DNA from 2 places in the Pontibacter kalidii genome. Region 1 is predicted to be linked to the other one. Evidence: riboswitches for the same ligand, from Rfam matches in the RefSeq annotation. Region 1 holds a riboswitch; the other holds the start of a gene.
What was found. Region 1 has a riboswitch for cobalamin ahead of OH144_RS19675 (TonB-dependent receptor plug domain-containing protein). Riboswitches for the same ligand answer to the same signal wherever they lie in the genome.
Positions count from the first base shown of each region.

Region 2: another riboswitch for cobalamin. It lies ahead of OH144_RS15530 (acyl-CoA thioesterase); the one in region 1 lies ahead of OH144_RS19675 (TonB-dependent receptor plug domain-containing protein).

Region 1 covers NZ_CP111079.1:4,658,299-4,674,158, reverse strand. The annotation lists gene OH144_RS19685 (GNAT family N-acetyltransferase) at 1-450, shown strand, start outside; gene OH144_RS19680 (DNA-3-methyladenine glycosylase) at 1,414-2,013, opposite strand; cobalamin riboswitch at 2,116-2,319, shown strand; gene OH144_RS19675 (TonB-dependent receptor plug domain-containing protein) at 2,430-4,349, shown strand; gene OH144_RS19670 (DUF5074 domain-containing protein) at 4,372-5,481, shown strand; gene OH144_RS19665 (hypothetical protein) at 5,580-5,876, opposite strand; gene OH144_RS19660 (hypothetical protein) at 5,933-6,187, shown strand; gene OH144_RS19655 (DUF2798 domain-containing protein) at 6,240-6,464, shown strand; gene OH144_RS19650 (hypothetical protein) at 6,561-6,875, opposite strand; gene OH144_RS19645 (B12-binding domain-containing radical SAM protein) at 7,176-9,383, shown strand; gene OH144_RS19640 (hypothetical protein) at 9,468-10,142, opposite strand; gene OH144_RS19635 (fasciclin domain-containing protein) at 10,390-10,947, shown strand; gene uvrB (excinuclease ABC subunit UvrB) at 11,357-13,384, opposite strand; gene OH144_RS19625 (Kelch repeat-containing protein) at 13,718-14,722, opposite strand; gene OH144_RS19620 (DUF4270 family protein) at 14,732-15,860, opposite strand, start outside.
Region 2 covers NZ_CP111079.1:3,729,189-3,745,048, forward strand. The annotation lists gene mutY (A/G-specific adenine glycosylase) at 1-878, shown strand, start outside; gene OH144_RS15505 (single-stranded DNA-binding protein) at 993-1,469, shown strand; gene gldE (gliding motility-associated protein GldE) at 1,496-2,866, shown strand; gene gldD (gliding motility lipoprotein GldD) at 2,880-3,449, shown strand; gene OH144_RS15520 (hypothetical protein) at 4,115-4,324, opposite strand; gene recG (ATP-dependent DNA helicase RecG) at 4,439-6,544, shown strand; cobalamin riboswitch at 6,618-6,811, shown strand; gene OH144_RS15530 (acyl-CoA thioesterase) at 6,997-7,398, shown strand; gene OH144_RS15535 (hypothetical protein) at 7,586-8,071, shown strand; gene OH144_RS15540 (serine hydrolase domain-containing protein) at 8,166-9,329, shown strand; gene OH144_RS15545 (hypothetical protein) at 9,411-10,865, shown strand; gene OH144_RS15550 (glycosyltransferase family 2 protein) at 10,866-11,594, opposite strand; gene OH144_RS15555 (acyl-CoA dehydrogenase family protein) at 11,763-13,559, opposite strand; gene OH144_RS15560 (four helix bundle protein) at 13,613-13,960, opposite strand; gene OH144_RS15565 (thiolase family protein) at 14,006-15,184, opposite strand; gene OH144_RS15570 (3-hydroxyacyl-CoA dehydrogenase/enoyl-CoA hydratase family protein) at 15,501-15,860, opposite strand, start outside.

The DNA of each region.
Region 1 (15,860 bases):
CCCCAGCACTTCGACACTGTGGCCGACTGGATTTACCGGCAGTGGTGGCAGAAGCCCGGCAATACCGCCGAGGTGGTGAAGGCGCCCCTGCGCGAGCATCTGCAGGCGCAGCCTTTCCCGGCAGCGTTTGTGGCACTGGACGGCGAAAAGCCAGTGGGCTCCGTGCTACTGATCGAGAACGACGGCGTGGACGCGCTGCCCGACCTGAAGCCGTGGCTGGGCGCGCTCTACGTGCTGCCTGAGTACCGGGGGCAGGGCGTGGGTAAGCAACTGGTGCAGGCACTGGAGCAGCATGCCCGGCAGGCAGGCTTTGCAGATTTATACCTGGTGGCTACCGACAGGGTAAGCTTTTACTATGAGCTCGGCTGGCGCGTGTACACCAAACTGGTCGGCAAAAACGGCATCACCATCATGCACAAAAGTATGGATGCGCCTCCTGCTGCCTCCTGAACAACACAAGGAGTAAGTCCCAGGGGTTTTCTTCGGTAATACATAGCTTTCTACCTCAGCCATTCTCAAAGTAGGGGATTTCCGTTCAAGCTCCGGTTCCGATTCCCCCTACCTCCCTGTCTAAGGAAGGGAATCCTGTAGCTGCCAGTGCTCAATTATAAACTCCATGGCTGAGGGTAAAGCCTGAAAGCCCCTACAAAGTGTAAACCCACCCCCAGCCCCTCCGAGGAGGGGAATCTGTAGCACCGGGTCCAACCACCCCTGCCCCTCCTTATCCAAGGAGGGGAGCCATACTTACTACTTCACCTGTCATCTCGAGTACTCTTGAGGCGGGAGCCGAGGAGAGCCAGCGTAGCTGTGAGAGATCTATCTGGAATTTTAAAGAGATCTCTCCCAAAGGTCGAGATGACAGCAAGGGCAGTGGCTATCGGATCTGTTCCCAGTCCTTGGGTTGAGCGCCTTGTAGATTTCTGGTGCCGGAGGCAGCCCGAGGCACGAGGGCAGGGAATGTACACAGCGCGATGCCAAAGGACGAGGCCTCCCGGCCGTGAGGGCACCACAGCCAGAGATGAAACGATAGGTTGGTAAGGCCGTGGATCAGAGGCAGCTACTAAGTATAGCTTGGTTCCAGTTGCGGAAAGTAGGTGCTAGTGAAGTATAGCCGAAGTATAAAGCATGGCACTGCGATCCAGCCGGGTTGCGAACCCGACACCATAGCAGGACACGAGTTGCAAACTCGCGCCAGCGGAGAATGCAGCGCAGGAAAAGGTGCACCAAAGCATAGATACAACGATAGTAGGGATGTATGTCTGGTGGATGAACGGCAGCTATCAAGTATAGCTTGTTTCAAAATGCGGGAAGCAGGAGCTAAGAGAGGCACAAGCCTACGCTTGCGCCAGGGAAGTATAAAGTATGGCTCAGCCAGGCAAGTATGAAGTAGAAACCACAGCTATACGAAAGACCTCACCTCTTCTTACTCACCCATTTATTCCCCTTCACCCAGAAGCGCCAGGGCAGCTGGGCGTCCTCGCCGGCGTATTCTACGCCGATGCGTGGGCCGGTGGCTATACTCTCTTCAGGCAACACGGTGCCTTTGTCCTCCAGCCAGATGGTGTCACCGGTGAGATTGGCGCCGTAGAGCTTCCTGTCTATCCCGAGGGCTATACTTAACACTCCCGGCCCGGCCGTCAGGTTTGGCTTTATACTTTGGAAGCCCCGGCGCAGCACCATCTCCTCCACCCCCATTTCCGGCTCTATGGCGCGTATCAGTACGGCGTCGGCTTTGTCTTTCTTGTTGGTGATGATGTTGAAGAGGTGGTACATGCCGTAGATTAAGTATACATAGGCCACCCCACCCTCCTGGTACATGATCTCGGTGCGCGCGGTGCGGCGGTTGAGGTGGGCATGGCAGGCGCGGTCGTTCTCTCCGGAGTAGGCCTCCGTCTCCACAATCATCCCGCCGGTAAGCATGCCATCCACACAAGTATACAAGCGCTTACCCAGCAGTTCCTGCGCCAACTGCACCACATCGGGGCGGGTATAAAACTCCTTCGGTAGCTTCACGATTAGTTATTGGTTACTCGTTATTCGTTGTTGGGGTACGTGCTCTTAAGTTCAAAGTTAACAGCAATGGTAGTTGGTAACTGATAAATGAAAAATGTTCCCTACCTTTGCCTTTAGATTGGTGGCCGTAAAACTGCCGTTTTATGGCCTTAAAAGGGAAGCAGGTGTGAGTCCTGCGCTGTTCCCGCAACTGTCATCTTCTTAAAAAGGGTTAGCCAACACCTTGGCCACTGTGCGGCGCACGCTGCATGGGAAGGCGCGCTAACTGAAGAGAGCCAGGAGACCTGCCAGTCCGACACTGAATTTGTCGTATGCTTTCGGGTAAAAAGCTGCACGGCCACCGCTATACTTTAGCGCGATCGCTGTTCCTGCCTTTCTGCCCTTAAGTATGCTTCGGGATGTAAGCACACTGTATTTTGGCAAAATTCTCTTTCCTGAAAGTATGGCTTTGCGCCTGCCTGGGCACTATACCTGCCGTTGCCCTGGCGCAGCAGGATACCACTGCTTACGAACTGCGCACCGTGGAGGTATTTGGCAAGCCCGCTGAGGTGTACGCCGCCGGCAGCCGCGTGGTGCAGCTCGATAGCGCCTTCCTGAGCACCTATAGCTCCGGCTCTCTGGCCGAGGCCCTGCAGGCCCGCACTCCCCTTTACTTTAAAACCTATGGCGCCAGCGGAAGTTCTACGGTGGCTTTCCGGGGCACTAATGCCTCCCAAACGGCTGTACTCTGGAACGGGCTCCACATCGCTTCTCCTATCCTAGGGCAAGCCGATTTCTCTGTCTTACCCCTGAGCGGCATCGGGGATGTGGCCCTGCAGCACGGCGCGGCTGCGGCTACCTATGGCAGCGGGGCCATAGGCGGAGCTGTGCTTCTAAATTCTCCCAAGTATAACATTGAAGGTTTTGGCGGTGACCTGAAGCTGGAGACAGGCAGCTTTGGAAAATACTTTGGCAGCGGCAGCCTGGGCTACGGCAGCAAGGACTTCAGCTATGCCCTCAGCGCCTACGGGAACCTGGCAAAAAACAACTTTACCTACAGAGACCTGAGCCGATTTGGCACGCCCGAAGTACGGCAGGAGCACGCGCAGGTGCAGCAGCACGGGCTTACGCAGGATCTGAACTGGCAGATCTCCCCCAGCACCGAGTTGAGCCTGCATGGCTGGTATACCTTCTCGGACCGGGAGCTGCAGCCGGCCATGGGTTCTGTGAATACCAATGCCATGCAGCTGGACGAAAGCCTGCGCCTGATGGCAGCGCTGCAACACCAGAGCCAACTGGGGCAAACAGACGTGAAGCTGGCCTACTTTAACGATCTCCTGCACTATACCGATAATAGCACCGACTCAAAGGCGGATGTGGATACCTACCAGTTGCAGGCGGAGCAGACCTATACCTATGGCGAGCGCTGGAGCCTGCGCGGTGGAGTTAACCTGCAGCATTTTGTGGCAAGGAATGATGGCTACGCCAGTGAGCAAGAGGAAAGCCGCGCTTCCTTGTTCGCCCTTTTCCGCTACGACCCGGTGCAGCCCCTGCAACTTACCCTGAACTTGCGCCAGGCACTTGTCGAAAACTATAATCCGCCATTAACTCCGGCACTGGGCTTTAACTGGAAGTTTTTGAACAGCAACCGGCACCAGGTATCGCTCAAAGGTAATGCCAGCGGCAGTTACCGCGTGCCCACCCTCAACGACCGCTTCTGGGCAGGGGCCGGCAACCCCGACCTGAAGCCGGAGCAGGGCTGGAACTACGAACTCGGCCTGCGCCACGTGCTCGTGCAGGGCAACACCTTCCTATTAGAAACAGAAGCTACCGGCTACTACATGCTCATTGACGACTGGATTCAGTGGGCCCCGAATCGCACCGGCCTCTGGCGCCCGACCAACCTGCAGAAAGTGGAGAGCAAGGGGATAGAACTCAGCACCACAGCCACCGCCACGCTCGGCGATCTCAAGCTCCGTTCCACGGCTGGCTATACGTATACCTCGTCGGTACAGGCAGCAGTATACGAGGGCAGCGGAAGCGACAAAGGCAAGCAGCTCATGTATGTGCCGCGCCACAAAGCCATACTTGCTGCGGATGCCAACTATAAAAACTGGAGCCTGTTGGGCAATTTAAACTACACCGGCCTGCGCTATACCTCCAACTCCGAAACCAGCCACCTCGACGACTTTATGCTTCTGAACCTTTCCCTGAGCCGGAAACTACAACTGGGGCAAAACACGCTGCTGCTCACGCTCCGCTCCGACAACCTAACCAATGCCGCCTACCAAACCATGGCTTACCGGGCCATGCCGCCACGCGGCTATACGTTCAGCCTACGCTTTATTATTCCTTAATTATACTCTTACTTAAACCATAATGAAAAAAACCAATTTTTTCCGCAGCTTTTTCCTGGCAGCCACGCTGGCTCTTACCTCCATTGGCTTTACCAGTTGCGACGACAAAAATGATGTAGAACCGGAACTCCCTGTCGAGGTTCGGGGGCCATATGACCAGAAGGGCGTATTTGTACTGAACGAGGGAAACTACACGCACACCAACGCCTCCGTTTCCTTCATGAGCGACAGTGCCGGGCACACGGTTGCCAATAATATCTTCAGCAAAGCCAATGCGGATAGACCATTAGGCGATGTGTTGACGGACCTGGACCTGGTGGAGGACCGCGCTTACATCACGGTAAACAATAGCAACAAGATTGAGGTGGTAAACGCCTATACTTTCAAGACGGAGGCTGTGCTGGAAAACCTGAAGCAGCCCCGCTACTTTGCAGCCCTGGATGCCGACAAAGCTTATGTAACCGAGTGGGTTGTATATGGCGAGCCGGGCCGGGTGTCGGTTATCGATTTAAAAACGATGCAGATAACTAAAAGCATACCGGTAGGCCCACAGCCTGAAGAACTTATACTTGTCGATAGCAAACTGTATGTGGCCAATAGCGGGGAGAACACGATTACGGTTATCAACACGGCAACAGACGCGGTGGAGAACACCATCACCGTATCCGACTCTCCTACTAACCTGGTCCTGGACCGCAACAAAAACCTTTGGGTGCTGAGTGCAGGTAAAGTTATGTATACTTCCGATTGGTCTGCGATAGACTACACGCTGACAACTGCGGGAGCCCTTAACAGGGTGACGCTGACCACTCAGAACGTGCAGACCTTTACCTTTGACAGCAACAGAACCATGCCCGCAAACCTGGCTATCAACGGAAGCGGCGATAAGCTATACTTTAACTATGACGGCAAAACCTTGGTGCAGGACATCAATGCTTCCAGCCTGAGCAGCACCGTGATCATTGATAGAAGCTTTCATGGCATGGGCGTAGATCCGGAAACGGGTAATATCTACGGAGGTGATCATAACAACTGGTCTGGCGACGGCACTGTATATGTATACAGCCCGGACGGCACACAGGTCAGCAGTTTTAAAGCGGGCATTGGCCCGAACGGCTTTATGTTCAACTAAGTCTGTCTACATTACATGCCTTATTAAGTATAAACAAAGCAGCCTGCTCCGAAAACCGGGGCAGGCTGCTTTGTTTATACTTGCCTGTAGGTTAGCCGCTACTGATCCTCCTTCTTCACATCGTCGCGTTCTGTGCCTTCGCCTGTGCCATCGCCGGCATGCACGGCAGAGCCTTCCTCGGCGCGCTCATAAGGCTGCTCCATGGTATCGCGCTCCGCTTCTACCCGGTTCTCATCATTATCGCCCACTATACTCCCTTCGTCAACATGATCGCTTCGTTCAACGTTCGTCTCGCCGGGGCTGGTGCCGGTGTCGCAGGCTGCCAAGCCAAAAGTGGCCACAGCTGTGGCTATCAGTGCAAAAAAAGCTGATCTTATCTTTTGTGTATTCATCATCTAAACTATTCCAGTTAAACATACTTGCCTATACCAGCTGTACCTGGCTGTGGCTTATGAGAGTGTACGTCTGGGCAGAGTTTATTGTTGAAAACTACACCGATGAGAAGCCTTACCCGTACATTAGCCTAGAACGATACCTTATACTTGCCATGGAGGAGAACAAGCCAAAACAACCGCCCAGGGAAAACACCAAAGACGACTCGTCGGACATAGAGAAAGTGCGGCAGGACAAGCAGGCACCGCCACCGGAGCCGGAGCAGCAGCCAGATGCCGAAGAGGAGAGCGAGGCAGAAAAAGGCCATTCCTGATTTTCTAATATGTCTGCCGCTTCCCTATCTTTGGGTGTAAACAACGCCTGCTATGCCAAAGCCGATCCTTAAACCACAGCTGCGCCGCAAGCTGCTGCTCATCGCCCTTAGCTGCCTGCTGCTGGCATTAGCGCTGGAGCTCTATACGTTCGGCCTGCACGCCGACTTTCCGGGGCGCTTGCTGCGCAGTTTCTTTGTGCTCTTCGTGCTGCTCTCGCTCACGGTGCTGGCCATCGTACCGGGCGTTAGCAAAGCTGTGGATAAAGTACTGAAGTAAAGATGGACAACCTATACCTCCGGGGAAATAAAAAAAGCCTGCGTATAACAACGCAGGCTTTTGCTTTACAGGGTATTAGTTGGTAAGGGGGATCCTTTAATTAAGAGACGCCGCAATGTGCCTGGCAGAGTCAGCCTCCAGCAGCATCAGAGTCCCGAGCTGAAACACCTGTTCCACATGCTTGAGGTGGATCTGACCGGTGAAGGTATCTCCGCCCTCCGCAGCCTGCAAGGCGTGCTGCAAGCAGCAATCCGCGTACACCGGCTCCTTAACAGGCGCAGCTTCCTCCTTTGGGTCGCCATCCGCCACCCGGCTTTTCTGACCAACGCCCTCCTGCCAATGCAGAGCAAGTATGGCAAGTACCAATAGCAGCGTGGTCAGTACCATCTGCAGGGTTTTCAGGGTGTTCATGGTAGCGGGCTTTTGCATGGCGGTGTAGCGGTTAACTTCCTCAGCAGCAATTATCTTTCATCAAACAAATATAATCAGCTAAATAATAAATACCAAATACTTTATATAAAATATATTTTAAGTATAAAACACACCTCCATCACTTTTTTCATCGCAGTGCTGCCTCTATAAAAGAGCAGGGTGAACCTCTACCCCTACCCCGGCTGTTGCATAAGGGCGGCTCTTAATTGTGCGCCATTATCCGTACTTTTGTGCTTTGGCCCTGCCGCCGCCATATTCATACTTTAAAGCTGACTTATCTTGGAGAAGAAGCCAACCATCCTGCTCATAACGCCACCGCTCACCCAACTGAACACGCCATACCCCGCCACCGCCTACCTCAAAGGCTTTTTAACCGGCCGCGGCTATAAGGTGGTGCAGGCCGATTTGGGCATAGAGCTGGTGCTGCGCATGTTCTCCCGTAAAGGGCTTCAGCGTATTTTTGAGGCGATAGAGCAGGGCGATTACGAGCTCTCCGACAACAGCCTCCGCATTTTGCATCTGAAGCGCGACTACCTGAATACCATAGAGCCGGTCATCCGCTTTCTACAGAACAAGGACCACACGCTGGCACAGCAGATCAGCTACAGCCGCTTTCTGCCCGAGGCATCGCGCTTCGATCAGGTGGAGGACATCGACTGGGCTTTCGGAAGTATGGGCATTACCGACAGGGCCCGCTACCTGGCTACTTTATACTTAGAGGATCTGGGCGACCTGATCAAGGAAACCATTTCACCCTACTTTGCCTTTAGCCGCTATGCCGAGAAGCTGGCTCTTTCAGCCACGTCCTTCGATCCGCTGGAGGAGGCGCTGCAGGAACAGCCGAGCCTCGTGGACCTTATGTTACTGGAGCTATTGGAAGAGCGCCTGCAACAGGTACAGCCTGATGTGGTGGGCTTCTCCATCCCTTTTCCGGGCAACCTGTATGGCGGCCTGCGCATGGCCAAGTATATTAAGGAGCACTACCCAAGTATAAAAACAGCGATGGGCGGCGGCTACCCTAATACGGAACTGCGCAGCCTGCGCGAGCCGCGCCTGTTTAAGTATATTGATTTCGTGACGCTGGACGACGGCGAAGGTCCATGGCTAAAACTGCTCGAGCACCTGCAGGGCGAGCGCGGGGCCGGGCAGCTGCAGCGCACGTTTATACTTGCCGATGGCGAGGTAAAGTACCTGAACGGCTGCACCGACCCGGATATTCCGCACAACGAAGTAGGCACGCCCGATTACAGCGACCTGCCTTTGCCTGATTACCTGTCGGTGATAGACGTGATCAACCCGATGCACCGCCTCTGGAGCGATGGCCGCTGGAATAAGCTCACCATCGCCCACGGCTGCTACTGGAAACGCTGCTCGTTCTGCGACGTTACGCTGGATTATATCAACCGTTACGATGTGGCCCCGGCCACGCTGCTGGTAGACCGCATCGAGCAGATCATCGCCCAGACCGGCCAAACTGGCTTCCATTTTGTAGACGAGGCCGCCCCGCCTGCTCCACTCCGCGACATGGCCATCGAGCTGATTCGTCGTGGCGTGAAGATCAGCTGGTGGGGGAACATCCGCTTTGAGAAGACCTTTACGCCTGATTTGTGCCGCCTGCTGGCTGCCTCAGGCTGTATTGCCGTGTCGGGTGGCCTGGAGGTGGCCTCGGATAGGCTGCTGCAGCTCATGGCCAAAGGCGTCAGTATAGAGCAGGTGGCCCGCGTAACCGATAGCTTTACGCAGGCGGGCATTATGGTGCACGCCTACCTCATGTATGGCTTCCCAACACAAACGGCCCAGGAGACGATAGACTCGCTGGAGGTGGTGCGGCAGCTGTTTGAAACCGGCGTGATCCAGTCAGGTTACTGGCACCGCTTCAGCATGACGGCACACAGCCCCATCGGCAAGAACCCGGAGAAGTATGGCGTGGTGAAGGTGGGCCCGCCCGAAGGCGATTTCGCCAACAACGACCTGTGGCACGACGACCCCAAGGGCACCGACCATACGTTGTTTGGCGAGGGACTGGCCAAGGCACTCTACAATTACATGCACGGCGTAGGCCTGGAGGAGAAGCTCTCCTTCTGGTTTGATTTTAAAGTGCCGCGCACCACGGAGAGTCCCAACCTGATTGCCGAGGCCATCTCTGCCCCGCACCGCCCCGACAGCACCCGACCCAACGCGCGCGTGCTCTGGCTGGGCAACACGCCGGCCATCGACTTTACCATAATCGCGCAAAAAGGCCAGACCCTTGAGCGCTGCCTGCTCACCTTCTTCGAGAAAGGCGAGGACTTTGAGGTGAAAACCACCGCTACTATAGGCCAATGGTTATTTGATATGCTACAGAAAGTAACGCCCGACTATCCGGAATCCATCACATTAAAGCAACTGGAGGAAAGTTTCCCAGCAGAGGCACACCTGAACTTCTCGGAGTTCCTCAGCTCGCCGAGCTGGTTCGATTTGCGGGAGAAGGGGTTGTTGTTGCTGTAGGGGATAGACTTGTAGATGAGGTGTGCGAGGCTAAGCCGAAGGAGGTCTTTTATGCTTTGTTAGCTAGTTGTACCTTGTTCTTCTTCATATCATAGTCCCTACCAGCCTTTGCTTCAGTCCATCTTTAGTAAAGACCCACACAACCTGATAAGCACCAGCTCCATCGCTGTTCCATTGGTACACGATATAAGAATCACCATTCTTATAGACCTTGAAGGTGTTCGTGCATTCGTAGATGTCGCTGTAGAGAGGTGTGTTTATTTCAACCTTCTTTCCCTCAACTATGGCAGTAACCCCTTTTACTTGTGTTCTTGGAAAGTTTCCGTCCGTTCCCCATACGGGTCTGCCTGCAATTGTTTTTACCCACTTCCCTTCATGCTTTTCAACAATTCGGTTATTGAGCTTAAAGGGCTCCAGAAGATATTCAAATTTAAAATCTGTACCTTGGTAGGGCTGTAGCTTTTCCAGCGGCTGTAGCCTTGACTTATGTATGAACCCTTCGATGTAGTCAGGCTGCGAAGAACTGAAGGAGAAGGCATTTATAGGTATGTAGACAGGAATCCACTCGTTTGTATCATGACCTTCTTCATAGTCAAACCAGAAGGCTTCATTACTGTATAGTTTATGAATAACCTGTGATTGTCCATTCGGTTTCTCCCTAACATTGGTGTACCCGTCCTTATCCTGAATAATAGCTACCTGCGCTGTTGCCACAAAAGTAGTAAGAAGCACGGCTATCAATAATGTCAGGTTTTTCATACTTATAAATGTGGTACAACTACGATATATACATTACTATAACATATATCTGTCTTATGAGTAGGCTATGTAAACTCAGTGCAAGCTCCAAAGTATAGCCACATCAAGATATAAACTATATATTAAATCCTCTCCCTTCCCTCCTACAAATTCTAACCAAAGTCATTTTCGCGGCTAACCAAAATCATATTTCCTTAAGTGTTTGTGTAGCAATATTGTACTTACAATACACTTCAAACTAAAGGATATGAAAAGGATCTTACCAATGGCCTTCGTGATAGCGACAGGTGCTGTGCTGGCCGCATGCAGTTCTTCGGAAGAACAGACTACTAAACAAGAAGTACAACATGAAGCCACAGCCACCGGAGGCCAATCTGCCGTACAGGACGAGGAGTCGCAGAAGAACGTGGTGCAGGTAGCCGCCGCCTCCCCCGACCACACCACGCTGGTAACAGCCGTTAAAACAGCCGGGCTGGTAGACGTTCTCACCAACGCCGGGCCATTCACCGTGTTCGCGCCCACCGATGAGGCCTTCGAGCAACTGCCTGCCGGCACAGTAGACGGCCTGCTGAAGCCCGAGAAACGTAGCGACCTCCGCAACATCCTGCAGTACCACGTGTATGTAGGCGTGCTGAATGCCGACAGATTTGAAGATGGCCAGAGCCTGGGCCAGGTAAACGGCGGTCGCGTAACCATGGGCGTGAAAGATGGCAAGGTGACTGTGAACGGCGCCAATATCGTGGCATCTATCCCGACATCAAACGGCGTGATCCATGTGATCGACAAAGTGCTGCTGCCGCAATAAGTATAAAAGTAGTAGGTATAACGCTGACAGAAGAGGCACCCGCTGGCTGGCTAGTAGCTGCGGATGCCTCTTCTGTTTTATTTGAAAAAATTTTATAGCTCTTGCAACCCCCGCCGCAGTTTAGGCATCTTATTATCGGAAGCCGGCACTAAAGCTGCCAGCTTTCAGACTACTACCTTTTTCTGCTACCAAATAAAACTATGATGAAAACCTGGCCCTGCTCCTGCTCCGTGTGAGACAGGAGCAGGAAAACCAGGCCTCTTGCTGCACCTAACCCTACTCTATAAAATCAGAAAAGCACCTACAGCCCAGGCCGCAGGTGCTTTTCTGATTTTATACTTCCTTTTTATACTTTCTAACTCTTAAGACGCAATTGCGTCTCTCCAACTCCTAAACTCTCTGACTTGCCTTAGTCTCGCTTCGTCTTCAGCAGCTTTCGCAGCTCCGCCAGCTCGTCTCTATACTTGGCGGCCTGCAGAAAGTCGAGGTCTTTGGCGGCGGCCTCCATCTGCTTCTCGGTCTTCTTGACCAGCTTTTCCAGCTCCTCGCGTTTCATGGTCTGGATAATCGGCTCGGCAGCGATAGACACTTCCTCCGGACCGGCGTACATTTTCACCTCTTTCTTTTTAGAGTCTGCAACAGAGGTTTGGCCGTGAATTTCGTCACTTGTCTTAAGGATGGTGCGTGGGGTGATGCCGTGCTCTTCGTTATAGGCCATCTGCGTAGCGCGCCGGCGATTGGTCTCATCGATCGCGCGTTGCATGGAGCCCGTCATTCGGTCGGCATACATAATCACTTTGCCTTTCTCGTTTCGGGCGGCGCGGCCCATAGTCTGTATCAGCGAGCGTTGGTCGCGCAGGAAGCCTTCTTTATCCGCATCCAATATAGCCACTAAACTCACTTCCGGTAAGTCCAGGCCTTCGCGCAGCAGGTTCACACCTATCAGCACGTCAATGATGCCTAAGCGCAGTTCCCGCAGAATCTCCACCCGGTCCAGCGTTTTCACCTCGGAGTGCAGGTACTTTACCTTTATGTTGAGGCGCTCCAGGTACTTGGTCAGCTCCTCCGACATACGCTTGGTAAGCGTGGTCACCAACACGCGGGCACCTTGCTTCACACGCTCATCGATCTCATCGAGCAGGTCGTCCACCTGGTTTGTACTTGGCCTGATCTCGATCTCAGGGTCCAGCAGGCCGGTTGGCCGGATGATCTGCTCTACAATAACCCCTTCGGATTTCTGTATCTCGTAATCGCCGGGCGTGGCGCTCACAAACACCACCTGGTGCATCATACTCTCGAACTCGTTGAAGGTGAGCGGGCGGTTGTCCATGGCGGCCGGGAGCCGGAAGCCATACTCTACCAGCGCCACTTTCCTCGATCTGTCGCCTCCCCACATGGCGCGCACCTGCGGTACCGTTACGTGGCTCTCGTCAATTACCATCAGGAAGTCGTCCGGAAAATAATCGAGCAGACAGAACGGGCGGGCACCCGGCGCGCGGCGGTCGAAGTAGCGGGAATAGTTCTCGATACCCGAGCAGTAGCCCAGCTCGCGGATCATCTCCAGGTCGAACTCGGTTCGTTCCTTAATGCGCTTGGCTTCTGCCGGCCTGTCCTCCTTCAAAAAGTACTCATGCTGCGCCACCATGTCGTACTGAATCTCCGAGATGGCCTGCTGCAGCGTGTCTTTACCGGTTACGAAGAGGTTGGCCGGGTACAGCGTGACGGCTTTCTCATCCGACAGCTTTTTACCCGACTGCGGGTCGATGCGGTGTATCTGCTCCAGCTCGTCGCCGAAGAAGTATAAACGGTAGGCAAAATCCGCGTAAGCCGGGAAAATATCCACCGTGTCGCCCTTCACCCGGAATGTTCCACGTGTGAACTCGGCCTCGGTGCGGCTGTAGAGGATCTGCACGAAGGTATATAATAAATTATTACGGCTATAGCGCTGCCCGGGCGCCAGGTGAATCACGTTCTTGCCAAACTCCTCGGGGTTGCCGATACCGTAGATGCACGACACGGAGGCCACCACCACGATGTCGCGGCGACCCGACAGCAGCGCCGAAGTGGTATGCAACCGCAGTTTCTCAATCTCCTCGTTTATTTGAAGGTCTTTCTCGATAAATACATCTGAAGAAGCAATGTAGGCCTCCGGCTGGTAGTAGTCGTAGTAGGAGATAAAGTACTCCACGGCGTTATCGGGAAAGAACTGCTTGAACTCGCCGTACAACTGGGCGGCCAGCGTCTTGTTGTGGCACAGCACCAGCGTCGGCTTGCCGGTGTTCTTGATCACGTTGGCCATGGTAAAGGTTTTACCGGTTCCTGTGGCACCCAGCAAAACCTGTGCAGGCTCCCCGTTATTTATACCTTCTGTGAGTTGTGCAATGGCCTTGGGCTGGTCGCCGGTCGGCTCGAACTCTGATGTAAGTCTAAAATCCATTCGCTTGTTTTACAGAATAGTAAAGATAAACTATAACAGTTAAAATTTGCCGTAAGTTTATCCTGGCGCCAAATTATACCCTCTGTACGAGGGTAGCTGCAAAAGACTAGGGGCAAAGAAAAAGCCTGCTGCAGAACAACAGGCTTAGTGCACTACATTACAGAAAATCATTCTAAGTACCAGGTATCCTGATGCCATGCAACGTCTAGCTATACCCAGGGCAAAAGATCCTACCTGCATAACCGGCTACTGCCCAGTTAGGTTACAGGCAAGTATAAAAAAATAGCCCGGCTTTGCTGGCCGGGCTATTCTGCTTCTGGTATGTATTAGCTATTATTCATTTACCACCGTTGGGTTTAGCTGCCACAGGTCGTCGTAACGCTGGGCGCCGGTGTTGCCGAGACCGATGTAGCCAAACTCACCAATGCCAAATCCTATGGCTGCCTGTCGCATTCCTCCCTTAAAGTCGCCAAGCTTCGTCCAGGTGTCTGTGGCAGGGTCAAACTTCCAGACATCATTCAGCGGGGCGCCGTTGGTGCCTCCCACCAGGTAGGCGTTGTTGTGGATGGAGAAGGTGGCGGCATAGGTGCGCGCCCCAGGGAATACCTTATCCGGGCGCTGCTCTTCCGTGAGGGTCTTCAGCTCTTTCCATTGGCCTGTGGCAGGGTCGAACTCCAACAGGTCGGTCTGGTACACGTTGTTGTTCTGGCCGCCGCCAACGTAGCCCTTGCCGTTAACCGTAAATGTAAAACCGTTCACGCGCTTGGCACCAATCAGACCGATCTGCTCCGTCCAGGTGGCGGAGGCCGGATCATACTTCCAGAAGTCTTTCTGGTAATTGCCATCAAAGCCGGCGCCTACATAGCCCGCGTTAGCAAAAGACATAGCAATGGCTCCGTAACGCGCTGTGGCCGGGAATTCCTCGATCTGCGTCCAGGTATTAGCGGCAGGGTCATACTCGTAGAAATCATTCAGGTAACTGGTGCCGTCGTAACCGGTGCCAATGTAGCCCTTGCCGTTGGCCGTGAAGCCCACCGCGGCGCTACGGGCTGCCCCCGGGAAATCGGCCTTCCTTACCCAGTTGTTCATGGCCGGGTCAAACATCCAGAAGTCGCTCAGGCGCCTGGAGCCATCGTGGCCGGTGCCCACGTACGCTTTGCCGTCGATCACGAAGGATACCGCGCTGCTGCGGGCCACTCCGGCAAAGTCAGACCGCTTCTGCCACTCTCCCAGCAGCACTTCGTCGTCACTGTCGCTATCGCAGGAGGAAAGCATGCCCACCGACAGCAGCAAGGCCACCATCATAAAGAGGCGTGAGTTTTTAAAGGGATTTTTCATAGTAGTAGATTATTGGATAGTAGTATAGTAGATGCGGAGGCGTACGTTTTTGATGGCCGGGTTCTGGGCACCCACCACCAGGCGGCTGACGCCGTTCTTGAACTCAGATGCAGCTGGGGCCAGGTAGAGCGGCAGGTTGGTGCGGTAATCCGTCTTCAGCTTATTGATAAAGAACTCGGTAACTGAGAATTCGTAACGCCCGTCTGTCGCCGTTTCGCTGGACTTGATGAAGTTCGAGGTCAGCAGAAGGCCGTCTGGATTATACTCTGTCACCAGCGGCGAGTACAGCAAACCACTCATGCCGGTTTCGTACAGGCCCATTGATGACGGCACCGGGAAAGGGTATACCGTCGTAGCGCCTCTGAACGGCTCCACCACCAGGGTGACCTTATTGATGAACTCCGGCTTCACCTTCTCTTTCAGCTTATCCAGGTGTGGTATCTCCAGCTTGATCATCAGGCCGGTGCCGGCCTGTGCCACGCTGATTTCGTTTGTCTGGCTGGCTGGCAGCTCTCCGCTCTCCTGCAGGCCCTCCAGTGGGCTGCCCGTGAAATCACCGTCTAGCTTGTTAAACTGCAGGTTGGAGTTGATCAGCGGGAAAGTATACATCTTAACGGTTCTGGCTCCGCCCGAGGCAGATGGCTCGGAATAGTAAAGGGTAACCAAAGCGCCCGCCGCCGGGAAGCCAAGCACGGCATTCCCGCTGGTGGCAGTGATGCCCAGGCCCTTAAAGAATGCGGTGAAGTTGGCGTTATCCTTCAGTTTATCATCACCGGCCTTTTGCAGGTCGAACCACTGCTGGCCCAGTTCGTCGCTCAGGTCTATGACCAGCGTATCTTTTCTAACCGGTCTTGGCGCAAAAGTATGCGTTCCAATCGGCTCCGGTTTCACCGCTACGTTGGTTTTGTTGTAAAGCGCGGGGTTCTGGTAGAAGTATGAACTCGGCTCCTCATTCGGGATGGTTGGCGGCAGCGCACGCGCTGCGAGCGTAGAGCTTAACTCGTGTATGCTATAGGTTACAGCCTGCGTGGTATCACCATAATAATATCCTGATGTAGGCAGGAACAGCTTCAGCGAGTCGTAGGTGGCTTCCGCTGCCGGTGCGGCCAGCGAACCCCCAGGACCTATCTGGAAGTAG
Region 2 (15,860 bases), 930 kb from region 1:
AGGACGAAGTGCTGCGGCTATGGCAGGGGCTCGGCTACTATTCCAGGGCGCGCAACATGCACCACACCGCCCAGCTGGTGGTAGAGCAGTATGGCGGCCAATTTCCGGGCAAGTATGAGGAGCTACTAAAACTGAAGGGCGTGGGCAGCTACACGGCGGCGGCCATTGCGGCCTTTGCCTTTCAGGAGCAGGTGGCGGTGCTGGACGGCAACGTGTTCCGGGTACTGGCGCGCGTGTTCGGCATTTCCGATGACATCGCAGCTCCTGCCTCGCGCAAGGTTTTTCAACAACTGGCCGACCAGTTGGTGCCCATCGATGAGCCGGACACCTACAACCAGGCCATCATGGAATTCGGGGCCATACAATGCACCCCGGTGATGCCCGATTGCCTGTTCTGCCCGTTGCAGCAAAGTTGTTTCGCCTTTAACCACGGCATGGTGCAGGAGCTTCCGGTAAAATCGAAGGCAAAGGCGGCGCGGCCACGCTTTTTCCACTACATCGTGTTCGAGCTGGATGGCGCATTTTACCTGCGCAAGCGATTGGGAGGCGACATCTGGCAGGGCCTGTACGACTTTTACCTCTACGAGAGCGACAACAAGGAATTAGCCATGGAGCAACTGCTGCAGGAGCTGCAGGAGGCGGGCGTGCCGGTGCAGGAGGCGCAGGTGCAACCGCCAGCCAAAGACTATAAGCACATTCTCAGCCACCAGAAAATAACCGCACGTTTTTACCGCATAAAATTGAAGGCCCCACTAAAAGATGAGGTAATAACAGAAACCAGATTAGCCCCTTATACCGTTGAAAAAATAGAGGCTTTGCCCAAGCCAGTTTTGATCAGCAGCTATTTGAAAGATGCTAAGATTTTAGTATATTTATAGGCTGAAACTTTTCTGGTAGCAAAAGCATTTAGTAGTTTCAGTAAAAGCCATATTTGCCTCCAGCTTGGTTGCCGGAGTAGCCCAATTAAACGTTATATTTAGACAAAAAAAGACATGGCAAGTGTAAACAAAGTAATCCTGATCGGAAACCTGGGCAAAGACCCGGAAGTACGTCACCTGGAAGGTGGTGTGGCTGTTGCCCGCTTCCCAATCGCTACGTCCGAATCCTTCAAGGATAAGAGCGGACAGAAGCAGGAGCGCACCGAGTGGCATAACATCGTAGTATGGAGAGGCCTCGCCGAAGTGGCGGAGAAATACCTGCGCAAAGGCAATTCAGTGTACATTGAAGGACGTATCCGCACGAACAGCTACCAGGACAAAGAAGGCGTGCAGCGCTACAGCACCGAGATCGTGGCCGATAACATGACCATGCTCGGAGGCCGCAGCGACAATGGCGGCAGCGGCGGTGGCAACTACCAGGAATCCTCTGCGGCAAGCGGCGGCAACTATGCCGGCGGCGCAACGGCCGATAAGGGCAGCAGCCCGGCTGGCGGGTTCCAGAACGACGAGCCAGACGACCTGCCGTTCTAACCTATGTTTCATTAAACAGAACAATCTTGGAAAGTACAGATCCCGGAGACCCCCTGAGTTATAGTTTACTTCAACTTTTACAGAGTTCCCTAACTCAACTCAGATTTGAATACCTGGCTGCCATAGCAGGCGGCCTGACCTTATTGCTGCTCTCGGCCCTGACCTCAGGTGCCGAGGCAGCATTTTTCTCTCTCTCGGAGCAGGAACTAGAGCAGTGCAAAACAAGCAAGCGCCCCGCTGAGCAACGTGTGTACCGCCTCCTGCAGAACCCGCGCAAGCTCCTTACCACCATCCTTATTCTTAACAACGGCATCAATGTGGCCATCATCACGCTGTTTGCCTACGTGGCCTGGCAGGTGTTTGGCACCATGGATTTATCGGCAGGCAATTTGGCCATGTGCATGCTATTTGCCACATTCTTCATCGTTTTTTGCGGAGAAGTGCTGCCAAAAGTATACGCCCAGAAGCACCGCATGCCACTCGTGCGCCGCATGGCCGATGTTTTAGATAAACTACAGGTCATCATGCGCCCTATCTCCTGGCTCCTTATCTCCATCAACGAGCATATGGAGCGCAAGTACATCATCCGGGGTTACAACCATACGATAGAGGAACTGCACCACAGCCTGGACGTGGCCCTGATCAATGCCGACACCTCACCGGAGGAGCGCAAGATTCTGCGTGGCGTGGTGAACTTCGGAGCCATCTCGGTGAAGCAGATCATGCGCCCGCGCATGGACATTGTGGCTTTTGATACCTCCATGACACTGCCCGAGTTGATGCCGCAGATTGTGGAATGGGGCTATTCGCGGGTGCCGGTATATTCCGATAACACCGATCATATCGAAGGGATACTTTATGTGAAGGACCTGCTGCCGCACCTGGGCAAAGGTGCTGATTTTAACTGGCAGCAGCTGGTGCGCCCGCCCTTCTTCGTGCCGGAGACCAAGCGTATCGCTGACCTCTTCCAGGATTTTAAAGAAAAGCACGTGCACATGGCCATCGTGGTGAACGAGTATGGCGGCACGATAGGCCTGCTTACGCTGGAGGATATTGTGGAGGAGATAGTGGGCGAGATAAACGATGAGTTCGATGACGACGATGATATCATTTACTCTCAACTCGACGAAAATACCTTTATCTTTGATGGCAAGACCTCACTGCATGACTTCTGTAAGATAGCTGAGGTGCCTTTTGATGCCTTTGACGAGGTAAAGGGCGAAAACGAGACGGTGGCCGGGCTAATGTTGGCGCTATTTTCAAGAATTCCGAAGGTGGGCGAAAGCGCAGCGTTTGGCCGCTTCCACTTTACGGTAGAGTCGGCGGACACAAAGCGCGTAAAACGAGTCAAGATCAATGTCGCAAGCAAAAAAGAACAGTACCATAAAGTTAGCTAGCCTGAAGGCATTTATGTGGGTAGCCCTTGCTGCCGGCGCTTTGGCCTGCAGCAGCACCGCAGACTACACCCCGAAGCCCAAAGGCTATAACCGCATCGACCTGCCGTCGCAAACGTACCAGCAGCTGCAGGAGGCGCACCCGTATACGTTCGAGTATTCGCAGCATGCCAAGATTCGCCCCGACTCTTCCGGCATCGCGCAGCCGCACTGGATCAACATCATCTACCCCAGCCTCGGCGCCAACGTGCAGCTAACCTACAAGGGACTGGGGAATGATGCAAAGAAGCTGAACGATCTGGTGGAGGATGCCCGCAAACTTACCTCCAAGCACCAGATAAAGGCCTATGCCATAGAAGAGGCGGAGATAAAGATACCGACCGGTGATGTGGCGGCTGTGTTTGAATTGGAGGGCGAGGTGCCAAGCCAGTTCCAGTTCTACGTAACCGACTCCACTGACCATTTCCTGCGCGGCGCTTTATACTTTAGAACTGCTACCCAAAACGACTCGCTGGCTCCGGTGATCGAGTTTGTGAAAAAGGATATCGTGCATCTGCTGAACACGCTGGAGTGGAAGGAGGAGTAGTTATTGGTTAGTAGTTATTAGTTGTTAGGGAGGTAAGTATAAATCATGGACCTCGCAGCGTGCGCAGCTCCTGCGAGTGTCTAGCGATAGTACCAGGTCCAACCACCCCTACCCCTCCTTGTCTAAGGAGGGGAGCCTGTAATTACTCTTGCTGAAGTATAAGCTTTATAGCCACAGTTCTCCTGCGGACAGGTCGCGACCTATCCCTACAAAGTATAAACCCACCCCTGAAAGCTATGCTCGCTAGCTCAAAACTCACGTTTTGGCTAGTCCAGAGGAGGGGAATTTAACCTCACCCCAACCCTCTCCTAAAAACAGGAGAGGGAGCTATACCTGCTACTTTCTCTGTCATCTCAAGCAGGGCGAGAGATACCTATCCGAAATTCTAAAGAGATCTCTCCCAAAGGTCGAGATGACAGCAATAGCTGTGGCTATCGAACTGAACCCAGTCCTTGGGTTGAGCGCCTTGTAGATTTCCGGTTTCGCTTTAGCGAAATTGCGGAGACCGCAGGTCAAGCAAAGGAAATGTACACCGCGCGATGCCCGAGGACGAGCCCTCTCGGGCTTGAGAGCTCCAAAGTATGAGGTGAAACAAGTTGGTTGTAAAGCCGTGGAGGAACAGCAGCTAGCAAGTATAGCTAGGTTCAGGTTAAAGCAAGCGGCGGCTAGGAAAGTATAAACCAGCAAGTATAAAGTATGGCCAAAGTATAAAAAGACACGGGCTGCAAGCCCGCGCCAGCGGAAGTATAAACTGGCAAGTATAGCTCAAGTATAAGTATGGCTTTGCAAGCCAGTCGAGTCACAAACTTGACACCATAGTAGGACACCAGTCTGAAGACTTGCGCCAGAGCATAACCCTCAATACTCAGAGACATCACAAACATAAGTATACTTACCAAGTATAAAGCCCTGCCAGCACTTACACCTGTCGGGGCTTTTGCGTATTTTTGTATTCTATACTTGCCATACTTTCACCCGATAGCAAGCCAATGACTGGGAGCAACTTCTTCAACACCAAAATAGAATTCCTGAAGGGCGTGGGGCCGATGCGGGCGGAGCTGTTGCAGAAAGAACTCCGCATCTTCACCTACGGCGACCTGATCCAGCACTACCCTTTCCGCTATCTCGACCGCACGCAGTTCTACAAAGTAAGCGAGTTGGACGAGAGCATGCCCTACGTGCAGGTGCGCGGCCGCATCCGGGGCAAAGAGGTAATTGGCGAGGGCCGTAAGCAGCGCTTGGCTGCCACCCTGGTGGATGAGAACGGTGACCAACTGGAGCTGGTGTGGTTTAAGGGGGTGAAGTGGATGCAGAAGACGCTGAAGAACCACACCGACTACATTGTATTTGGTAAGCCCACCGAGTTCAACGGCAGGTTCAATATGGCGCACCCGGAGCTGGAGGAGCTGGCTGAGGAAAAACAAACGACTTCTTTTCTGCAGCCGGTCTACAATACCACAGAAAAGCTCAAGGCCCACCGCATCGACAGCAAAGTGATTGCTAAAATGATGGAGCACTTGCTGAAGGTGGCGCTGCCGCAGGTGCAGGAGTCGCTGTCGCCGGAGCTGATTGATACCTATAAGTTGATGGACAAGCGCAGCGCCTACGCCAACATCCACTTCCCGGAGTCAGCAGACAAGTATAACAAGGCCAAATTCCGGCTAAAGTTCGAGGAGCTTTTTTACATACAGCTGCGCCTATTCCGCCAGAAGGTGGTACGCAAGGCTGATTTGAAAGGGCAGATCTTCAATCAGGTGCCTACCCTCACCGAATTTTATAAAAACCACATGACCTTCGACCTGACCAACGCACAGAAGCGGGTGGTGAAGGAAATCTATGGCGATTTAACAGCGGGCAAGCAAATGAACCGCCTGCTGCAGGGCGATGTGGGCTCGGGCAAGACCATCGTGGCCTTTATCACGATGCTCATTGCGGCCGACAATGGGGCGCAGTCGGTGCTGATGGCTCCGACCGAGATTCTGGCAGACCAGCATTATGTGGGCCTGAAGCAATTTGCCGACCGCTTAGGCATTAACCTGGGCAAACTAACAGGCTCCACCAAAGCCAAAGACCGCAGAGTGCTGCACGAGCAGTTGCGCTCCGGCGAAATGAAGATGATCGTGGGTACGCATGCGTTGCTGGAGGACGTGGTGCAGTTTCAGAACCTGGGCCTGTGCATTGTGGACGAGCAACACCGCTTTGGCGTGGAGCAGCGCTCGAAACTGTGGCGCAAGAACCCGCGCATCATCCCGCACGTGCTCGTGATGACGGCCACCCCTATTCCCCGCACCCTGGCCATGACCTTATACGGCGACCTGGATGTGTCGGTGATCGATGAGCTGCCAGCCGGCCGTAAGGAGATCGTGACCGTGCACCGCTTCGATTCGCACCGCCTGCGCGTGTTCCAGTTTGTGCGCGACCAGATAAAGCTGGGCCGCCAGGTATACATTGTGTACCCGCTCATTGAGGAATCGGAGCAGATGGAGAACTACAAGGACCTGATGGATGGCTTTGAGAGTGTGCAGCGGGCGTTCCCGGAGTACAAGGTAAGTATGGTACACGGCAAGATGAAGCCGCAGGACAAAGACTACGAGATGCAGCGCTTCGTGAACCACGAGACACAGATCATGGTAGCCACCACGGTGATTGAAGTTGGTGTGAATGTGCCGAATGCCTCGGTAATGATTATCGAGAGTGCCGAGCGCTTTGGCCTCTCGCAGTTGCACCAGCTACGCGGGCGCGTGGGCCGAGGTGCCGAGCAGAGCTACTGTATACTTATGACAGGCTATAAACTGAGCAAAGACAGTAAAACCCGCCTCGAAACGATGGTGCGCACCAACAACGGTTTCGAGATTGCCGACATTGACCTGAAACTGCGCGGCCCTGGCGATCTTATGGGCACGCAGCAGAGCGGTGTGCTGGACCTGCTCATTGCCGACCTCTCCAAAGACGCGCCTATACTTCAGGAGGCCCGTGCCGCCGCCCAGCGCGTGCTGCACCAGGACCCACAGTTGGAGCAGCCGGAGCATGCCAACATCCGCCGCCATATCCAGTCGCTGAGCGCCAATACTGTTAACTGGAGCAGGATCAGCTGAGGGAGTTTGGGAGTTGTTAAGCTAAGCCAGAACGGCTTTACACTTTGAACTGCTGTACTTTCCCCAAAAAGTGTACCTTTGCTCCGTCTGCGGTACTCCGGTAAAGTATAACCGGGTTTAAAAAGGAACCGTGTGAAACTCACGGGCTGACGCGCAACTGTAAATAACGAGAACTTGCTGCTTTTGCAGGTCCATTGTCCGGCACCGGATGAGAAGGACGGCAGCAAGGTTATAAGCCAGGAGACTTGCCACAGACACATACACGCATGCTTTCGCGGTACAAAGCCTGTGGACGAAGTATAGCCAGCGGCAGCGACCGCCTTTCAGCTGTGCCTTCTCCCCTACCTTTTCTCCGCGCAGCCTGCACTGTATTCGAGAGCGTGCCGCAAAACAACAACCATACGTACGGCTGTCTCCGCTCCGTCAGCAGAACCATACTTTATTTAGATACTATGAATTTACAGGAACGCATCGCGCAGTCGGAGACCCGCATATTTAAAGCTGTTTTCCCGAATACTACGAACCATTACGATACGCTTTTTGGCGGCACAGCCATGCAGCTTATGGATGAGGTAGCCTTTATCGCTGCCACGCGCTTTTGCCGCAAGCGCGTGGTTACCGTGTCATCCGACAGAATAGACTTCACTCAGCCTATACCGGCAGGCACCATTGTGGAACTGGTAGCCCGCGTCGTGAGTGTCGGCAATACCAGTCTGAAGGTACAGGTGGAGATCTTTGTAGAAGAGATGTACTCTGATGTACGCACCCAAGCCGTGAGCGGGAGCTTTGCCTTTGTAGCCATAGACGAGCACAAGCAGCCGGTGCGGGTACTACCCGAGGAAGTACAAGTATAGATGGCTTGTTTCCCTGAAGTTCCACGCGAAACAATAGCTGCAGGTTAATATTGCAGTTGTTTGTACTTTGGGTGAGTAAAATCCGGTATATTAGGTAGCACAGTTATGCTTATCCGCCTACCGTTGGTTGGCTAAACGTAATGGTTGCTTGTATCTGGCAGTTGGGCGGCATTTGAAATAAAAAAATGTGGTAAGAGTAATTATAGATAAGTTAGGTACTGGTCATAGTGATCTGTTTCTGAAGATTGACAACTTCCAGACTTTTTCAAAAACAGGCGATAGCTATTACTTGCTTGACTTTCTCGAACTAACAGAAGAACGTCTGGAAGAACGGGATGTAAACAAGCAGGACGCTCTAAAATATGCAACGAGTAAACTTATCAACTATTGGAATAGCCGCATTGGGACAGAAAGTAAAGAGATTTTCCTGCCTTTTGATTTCCAAGATGAATATGTGGGTGGGCTATTGCTAAAAGTAACAGAGGAAGGCTTTGTTACAAAGTATGTGTATAGTGACAGGATTCATGGTTACGAAATCAACCAATCTGTTTTTGACAAATTGATTGAAGAAAGGAAGATTGAGTTCATGAATGAAGAACCAGTTGAGTGGCTTATTTCTTATGAGCAACTTCAAAAAGGTCTCAGTTGGTCGTTAGAAGAATTGAAGAAATAAAAAACGTACGCACAACACGGCACTGTCTCTATACTCAGCTGCGCCTCGTTCGCAGCCAGTACTAACTGTTGGCACGTATAGCCCCTTAACAAACATGAGGCAAATTCTCTTAACTTCGGTTTTCTTTTTAGTTACTCTGACCTTGTTAGGTCAAGATCTTAAAGCATCGTTAACGCAGAGCCTCGATGAGTTGAGTGAAATGAATGTGCTTCCGGGATTTGCTGTCTCCGTGATTAGTCCAGATAGTGTACTCTACACGCAGGCCTTTGGATTCTCTGACATTTCCAGCCAAAAACCATTCACCGAAAAAACGATCCTCAACATTGGCTCCGTGAGTAAGACTTTTGTTGGCTTAGCCTTGATGAAGGCGGTAAGCGAAGGTAAGTTGAGTCTGGACTCGGATATCAATGATTTTTTACCCTTCAAGGTCCAGAACCCCTTTTACCCCGACCAGCCAATCAAGGTAATTCACTTAGTCACCCACACCTCCGGGATAACTGACCGGGAAGAGATATACAAGCAGACCTACACAAAAGAACTGGATGTAGATGCATATAAAAGATTCCTGCAGGAGTACCTGAGCAGGACGGGGGCAAACTATTCTGAAAAGAACTTCCTAAGGCACAGGCCAGGAGAATGGCAGGAGTACAGCAACATCGGTTCAGCCCTGGTGGCTTTTGTGGTGGAGGGTGCCACTAAGGTGCCTTTTAGTGAATACACCAAGAGGCATATTACAGAGCCGCTGGGGCTAAGCTCGACCGGCTGGTTTTTTAGAGACATCCCGATGAATAACCATGCTGTTCTATACAGCGCTGGCCATAAACCCATTCAGCTTTATTCATTGTTGACATACCCTGACGGCGGGTTAAAGTCTAATCTACATGACTTGAACACGTATCTGCAGGAAATCATGAAAGGCAGTGCCGGCAGTGGGAAAATTCTAGGAGACTCTTCTTACAACATGTTGCTCGCCCCTCAGTTCGGGGACAGCCTCAACCCCAGGAATATTAATCCTAAAGAACCTAATATCGGAGTGTTTTGGGTGCACAAGCGAAATGGAGAAATAGGGCACACAGGAGGTGACCCAGGTATAACAACTTTCGTTTTCTTCAACCCAAAAACTGCCACGGGAAGAGTATTTGTAACCAACACACTGCTTGAAGAAGATAAACAGGTTGAAGTGTTTGCCAGTATATGGCGGCTTCTAAAAGCGTATGAAGAAAAATTACTGCTGCCAACTAAAGCAAAAGCACATTAAAACATGCCTTAGCCCAGTTCGGCTACCCACAACAAACATTCAAAGCCTCCGTTTTACCTCTACCAAAAACCCATACCACCCGTGAAGAAGCAGTTTACACCACTTTTTATACTTCTGTGCCTGCTCTGCCTGCCGCAGGCTGTACTTGCCCAATCCAAAACCAGGGCAGCCGTAGACTTTAATTACCAGCCCAACCCCGAGGCCGACCACTATAACCAGCGCCTGCCTCACAAATCCATACCCGTGGGGCAGAACGAGTTTATACTTCTGAACCGCCAGGGCGATGGCAAGTATACCGTGGAGAAGTATAACGCGGACCTGAAAAAGCTGTGGGCGGCGGAGCTACCGATGGCTGCGGGCGAGGAGGTGGAGAGCTTTACGGCCGGACAGGAGGCGGCGCTGGTGGTAACGCACCGCAAAGAGGGCCAAAACCAACTGCTGCAGGGGTACCGCATTAACCTGAAAAACGGACAGCCGGAGAAGCCGGTGCAGCTGCTGGAGGCTCCTTCTAAAGGCCGCAGAGCCGGAGTGGCGGTGTCTGCCGATGGCACGCAGGTGCTGGCCTACCGCTTCCATACCGACAATAGCTTCCAGATACAGCGCATCAGCGGCACGTTGTACAACGGCAGCCTACAGAAGCAGCAGGACGCAACCTATGACCTGAGCGACCTGCGTAACATCCTGACAGCGGACATAAAAGTAGGAAACGGTGGCGAGCAATACGTGAACCTGATCTCGGACCAGATGAACCGCCTGAGCGTGCGGCAGTACAAGCCAGGCAGCAAAAAAGCGCAGGTGATGTCGGTATTGGTGGGCGGTGTGTTTGAGGGCAAGAAAGTATACATCCGCGATACGCGTTTCGAACTGATGCCGGACGGGCAAATGTATGGCGCCGTGCTGACGGCCGACGAGAAGAGCGGCGGCTACTACAGCCTGAAAGCCGTGAAGTATGATTTCGAGCAGGAGGACATGCGCTTCGCCGAGGAGTATAAATTTACGCCGGAGTATGTGCAGAAAGTAAACACGCTGGATAAAACGAACAAAAGCAACGCGTTGCAGGACATCTACCTGACCGACCTGATCCTGACGCCGGAGAAGCAGCTGCTTATACTTGCCGAGAAGAAGTATACCGAGGGTGGCGAGGATGCGCCATACTTTGCCAAAGAGCTGCACCTGTTCGCCTACGATGAGTACATGACCTTCGACTGGAACTCCGTGCTGATGAAGCAGCAGCAGGCTCCGGCTTCCGAAGGCTTCACCAGCATTTCCTATAGCTCGCACCTCAACGGCAACACGCTAAACCTGCTTACGCTGGAGGAGCTCAACGGCAAGTATGATCTATACTTGCGCCAGATCAATACCAATAACGGGCAAGCTACAGCACCGCAGGAGCTGCGCCTGGGCATCCCTAACGATAAAAGACCAGCGTATGTAAAGGACTACACCGCCTGGCTGGCCGATAAAAATATTGTTACGGTGCTGCGCGGTGGCAAGAAAGCAGACAAGCTGCAGCTAAGCCGCATCGAGATAAAGTAACTATAGCTTTAACTGCTGCAGAAAGCGAGAGCGCAGGTTCTCGCTTTTTTGTTTCTCCCGCATTTTTCGGGTAAAGGAGGTCAGCTGCAACAGCATGTGCGAGAAGCCCACGTAGTTCACAATGTCCACATACATCTGAAACTCCTTGCGCGAGCCGTCCAGCACACCCAGCTTGTCTACTTTATAGGTATTCATGGCCGACCACGGCATCCAGCGCACCACCTTTTTATGGCGCAGCATGTAGCGGTTTATGGCCACCTCCAGCTGGTAGCATTTCAGTTGCTGCCTGAGCACCTGCCGCAGGTCGGCGGTTCTGAGAATACGCTCTCCGGATAACAGCACGTCGCTGCGGTACCATTTCACAAACCAGGGCGAGTTAATGCGCCGCATGATGATCATATCTACGGAGGCATACTTTTGATACGCTTCCAGGGCAGCCTCCAGTTCATACTTTCGCAGGTCCTGCAGGTCGGCATCCATCATCAGCAGCACCTCGTGCCGCACATCCTTCAAACCATACTTTATGGCTGCCGTTTTTCCCATATTCTGCAGCAGGCGCACCACCTCCACCTCAGGCCAGTGGCGCTGTATGTAGTCTGCCGTGCCATCCGTAGAGCCGTCATCCACACAAATAACCTGCGTTATATATTTTACATTGATAACCACCTGCAGCACCTGAGCAATCCGCTCGCGCTCGTTGTAGCAGGGTATAAGGCACGTCACTTCCATAGCTATGCTTGTTTATAAGTTGGGCGCTTTTAAGTGAATACGTAAAACTGCCCCCCGTCTTTGTCCCTATACTTAAAAACCAAGCAAGCAGATGCGTTTAGGCGCAAGTGCAACAAAAAAGGCTGCTACCTAAGGTAACAGCCTTTTTTAACTATAAATGGTCAGAAATTAATACACGTACTCGTTTGCCTCGATCAGGGCGGCGGCTATGCGGCGGCGCGCTTCCTTGGTGTTGTAGAGGTCTTTTTTGGTAAAACGCTTCAACCCCATGAACAACAGGCGCTGCTCGTCGCCTTCCGCCATAGACGCAATGGCCTCCTTGCCAGCTTTGAAGGCAGTGTCCACGGCATCGTTCACGGTTACCCGCACGATGTCGATCTGGTTGGCTACGGCCTCCTCTCCTTTCTGGCCCACCAGCTTCTCCACGCGCAGCAGCGTAGACTCCGCCACGTAGGTCTTAATAGCCATGTCGGCAATGTTCATCAGGATCTCCTGCTCCTTGGCCAGCGAGTCCATATACTTCTGCACCGCCGTACCGGCCACCATCAGGATAGCTTTCTTCAGGTTCTTGATCGCCTTGTGCTCTGCTGTGAACAGGCCCTCTTCTTCTTCCCCAAAATCCGGAATGGCCATCAGCTCCTGCTGCACCGCCTGCGCTGGGCCCATCAGGTCCAGTTCGCCTTTCAGGGCTTTCTTCAGGATCATGTCTACGGTGAGCATGCGGTTGATCTCGTTGGTGCCCTCGAAGATGCGGTTGATGCGGGAGTCGCGGTAGGCGCGGTCCATCGGGTAATCGGCGGAGAAACCGTAACCCCCGTAGATTTGCACGCCTTCGTCTACCACATAATCTAATACCTCAGAGCCTTCTACTTTCAGCATGGCGGCCTCTACGGCAAACTCACGGGCGGCACCTAGCAGCGCCTCGTTCTCGTTGGCACCACCAGCCATCAGCTCCTGCTCTTTGCGGTAGATATCCATACCACAACGGTACAGCGCCGACTCCACCGCATAGATGCGGATTGCCTGCTCTGCCAGCTTATACTTGATAGCACCGAACTTAGAGATCGGCAGCTTGAACTGGTGGCGCTCATTGGCATACTTCACCGACAGGTCGGCTACTTTTTTGGAGGCACCCAGCGTAGCCGCGCCCAGTTTAATTCGCCCAATGTTGAGGATGTTAAAGGCAATCAGGTGGCCTTTACCGATCTCGCCCAACACGTTCTCCTTCGGCACTTCACAGTCCTCGAAGAACACCTGGCGCGTAGAGGACCCCTTGATACCCATTTTATGCTCCTCGTTACCCAGGCTCAGGCCCTTAGATCCTTTCTCCACGATAAAGCCCGTGAATTTATCACCGTCCACCTGCGCGAACACGATAAACACATCCGCAAAACCGGCGTTCGTGATCCACATTTTCTGGCCGTTCAGGATGTAATGCGAGCCCGCTTCGTTCAGAACTGCCTTGGTTTTAGCCGCCAAGGCGTCAGAACCAGAGCCCGGCTCCGTTAAGCAGTAAGCCGACGTCCACTCGCCGCTCACCAGCTTCGGGATATACTTGTTCTTCTGCTCCTCGGTGCCGAAGTATAAAATGGGCAGCGTGCCGATACCCGTATGAGCAGCAAAAGCAACCGGGAACGAGTGTCCACCACCTACAGCCTCCGTTACCAGTAACGAGGTATTAAAGTCCATATCCAGGCCGCCGTACTGCTCCGGAATAGACACAGCGAACAATCCAAGTTCCCCGGCCTTTTTCATGAGTCCTTCCATCAGGCCTTCCTCGTGGTTATCCAGGCGGTCGAGCAGCGGGTACACTTCCTCGCGCACAAAATCCTTACAGGTCTGCGCCATCATTAGCTGCTCCTCGTTAAAGTCAGCAGGGATAAAGACATCCTGCGGATTGGTCTCCTTTATCAGGAATTCACCACCCTGGATAGCGGCTGTTTTTTTATCTGTTATATTTTCCATGTTTTTTGATTTTATCTGTTCGTATCAGGTATCACGTATCAAGTAGCACGACTTTATAACTTGTTAATAAGGCCATTCAGCATCTTCTGCACGTCCGATACCTGTTGCATAAGCTTTTTATTATCTTCTCCTCCTACAAATCCAAAGACATCTGCTAAGATCATTTGCGTTTCCACTTCAAAAGCTGACCCTAATGCTACTTTCAGAAACTGGGCAAATTCTTTGTTCGAGCCTCTGCCAGCACCTTCAGCAATGTTTGATGCCACAGACACAACGGCACGATTCACCTGAGACTTCAAGCCATATTTCTCGTCAGCAGGAAACTTGGCTGATATAGTATAGACCAGCTTTGCCAGCTCCATCGACTCCTTCCAGACTCTCAGTTCTTTGAAATTGTGCATTTGTATAGTCGTGATTCGTGTGTCGTGATACGTGATTTGAAAATATTACTTCAATAACTCGAACACACCGGCGACACCTTGCCCACCGCCAACGCAGGCCGTAACGAGGCCATGCTTGCCGCCGGTGCGGCGCAGGTCGCTGAAAAGCTGCACACTCAGCTTAGCCCCGGAGCAACCCAGCGGGTGGCCCAGCGCAATGGCACCACCGTTGATGTTCAGCTTATCCGGGTCAAAGTCTAAGTGGCGCATCACAGCGATAGATTGCGCGGCGAAGGCCTCATTCATTTCGATCAGGTCGATGTCGTTTAGCGTCATCCCTGCCTGCTTCAAGGCCTTCGGAACGGCCGCTATGGGGCCCATACCCATGATGCGCGGGTCTACCCCACCGGTTCCGTAACTGATCAGGCGCGCAATCGGCTCCAGGTTCAGCTCTTTTACCATGCGCTCGCTCATCACGATCACAAAGGCCGCCCCGTCGGATGTCTGGGAAGAGTTACCGGCCGTTACCGTACCACCTGCCGCAAACACCGGTTTCAGCCGGGCCAATGCTTCCAGAGACGTATCGGCACGCGGACCTTCGTCGGTATCCACCACATAAGTGCGGGTCTTTTTCTTCCCGTTCTCGTCAAGGTAAGTCTCCTCCACGGTCACCGGCACGATCTGGTCTTTGAAGTAACCGTTCTTGATCGCATTGATCGCTCTCTGGTGCGATTTGAAGGCAAACGCATCCTGGTCTTCACGTGAAACATTATAATCGGCAGCCACCGCCTCCGCCGTCAGGCCCATGCTCAGGTACCAGTCGGGGTTTTCTTTGGCGATCTTGTAGTTGGGCACCGTCTTCCAGCCTGCCGTTGGCACCAGCGACATCGACTCCGTGCCACCTGCCACGATGCAATCGGCCATACCTACCGAAATACGGTTAGCGGCAATGGCAATGGTTTCCAAGCCGGAGCCGCAGTAGCGGTTCACCGTCATACCACTCACCGACATGGGCAGCGCCAGCAGCGAGATCATGCGGCCAATCTGCAGACCCTGCTCAGCCTCCGGCACTGCGTTGCCCACGATCAGGTCGTCTACGCGCTCCGGGTCCAGGGCCGGCACAGAATCCAATAAATGCTTTATGACGTCAGCGGCCAGATCATCAGGTCTAGTAAACCGGAAACCGCCACGGCCTGCTTTACCCACGGCGCTACGAAATCCGGCTACGATATATGCATTGTTCATTTTGATGCTCTTTTATAGTTTATACTATCAGCTATACTTTTGATTCTGATTTATCATTCCTTAGGATCTTGCTTACGGTTGCTGTTCCGGATTTGCAATCCGGAACCAAGTAACTGCGGACTTTTAATCCGCCTGCTTGCTAATAGCTAGAGCCTAACCTATTGCGGATTACAAATCCGCGGTTAATCATACTTTCGGATTAAAAATCCGAAAGAGCGTTCAAGCTTACCCTCCAACTAAGATCCTTTCAGAATGACAAAGAACAAGTAAAGTATGAATGGCGGTCATTTACCTTCCACTCATACTTCATGAAGCATTAATTTCTCAGCGGCTTGCCTGTGGTCAGGATGCTCTGGATGCGTTCCAGCGTTTTGCGCTCACCTGTCAGCGACAGGAAGGCCTCGCGCTCCAGGTCCAGCAGGTACTGCTCGCTCACTTCGGTTGGGGCAGACAAGTCGCCACCGCACATCACGTAAGCCAGCTTCTGAGAGATCTTCAGGTCATGTTCCGACATGTAGCGGCCGGTAAACATGGCATTGGCCCCTGTCAGGAACATACCTAGTGCGCTGCGGCCCTGCACTTTGATATCTGTGCGCTGTACCGGCTTCGTGTAACCCGCTTCCGCCAGAAGTATAGCCTGCGCCTTGGCGTCGGCAATCAGGCGGTTGCTGTTTAT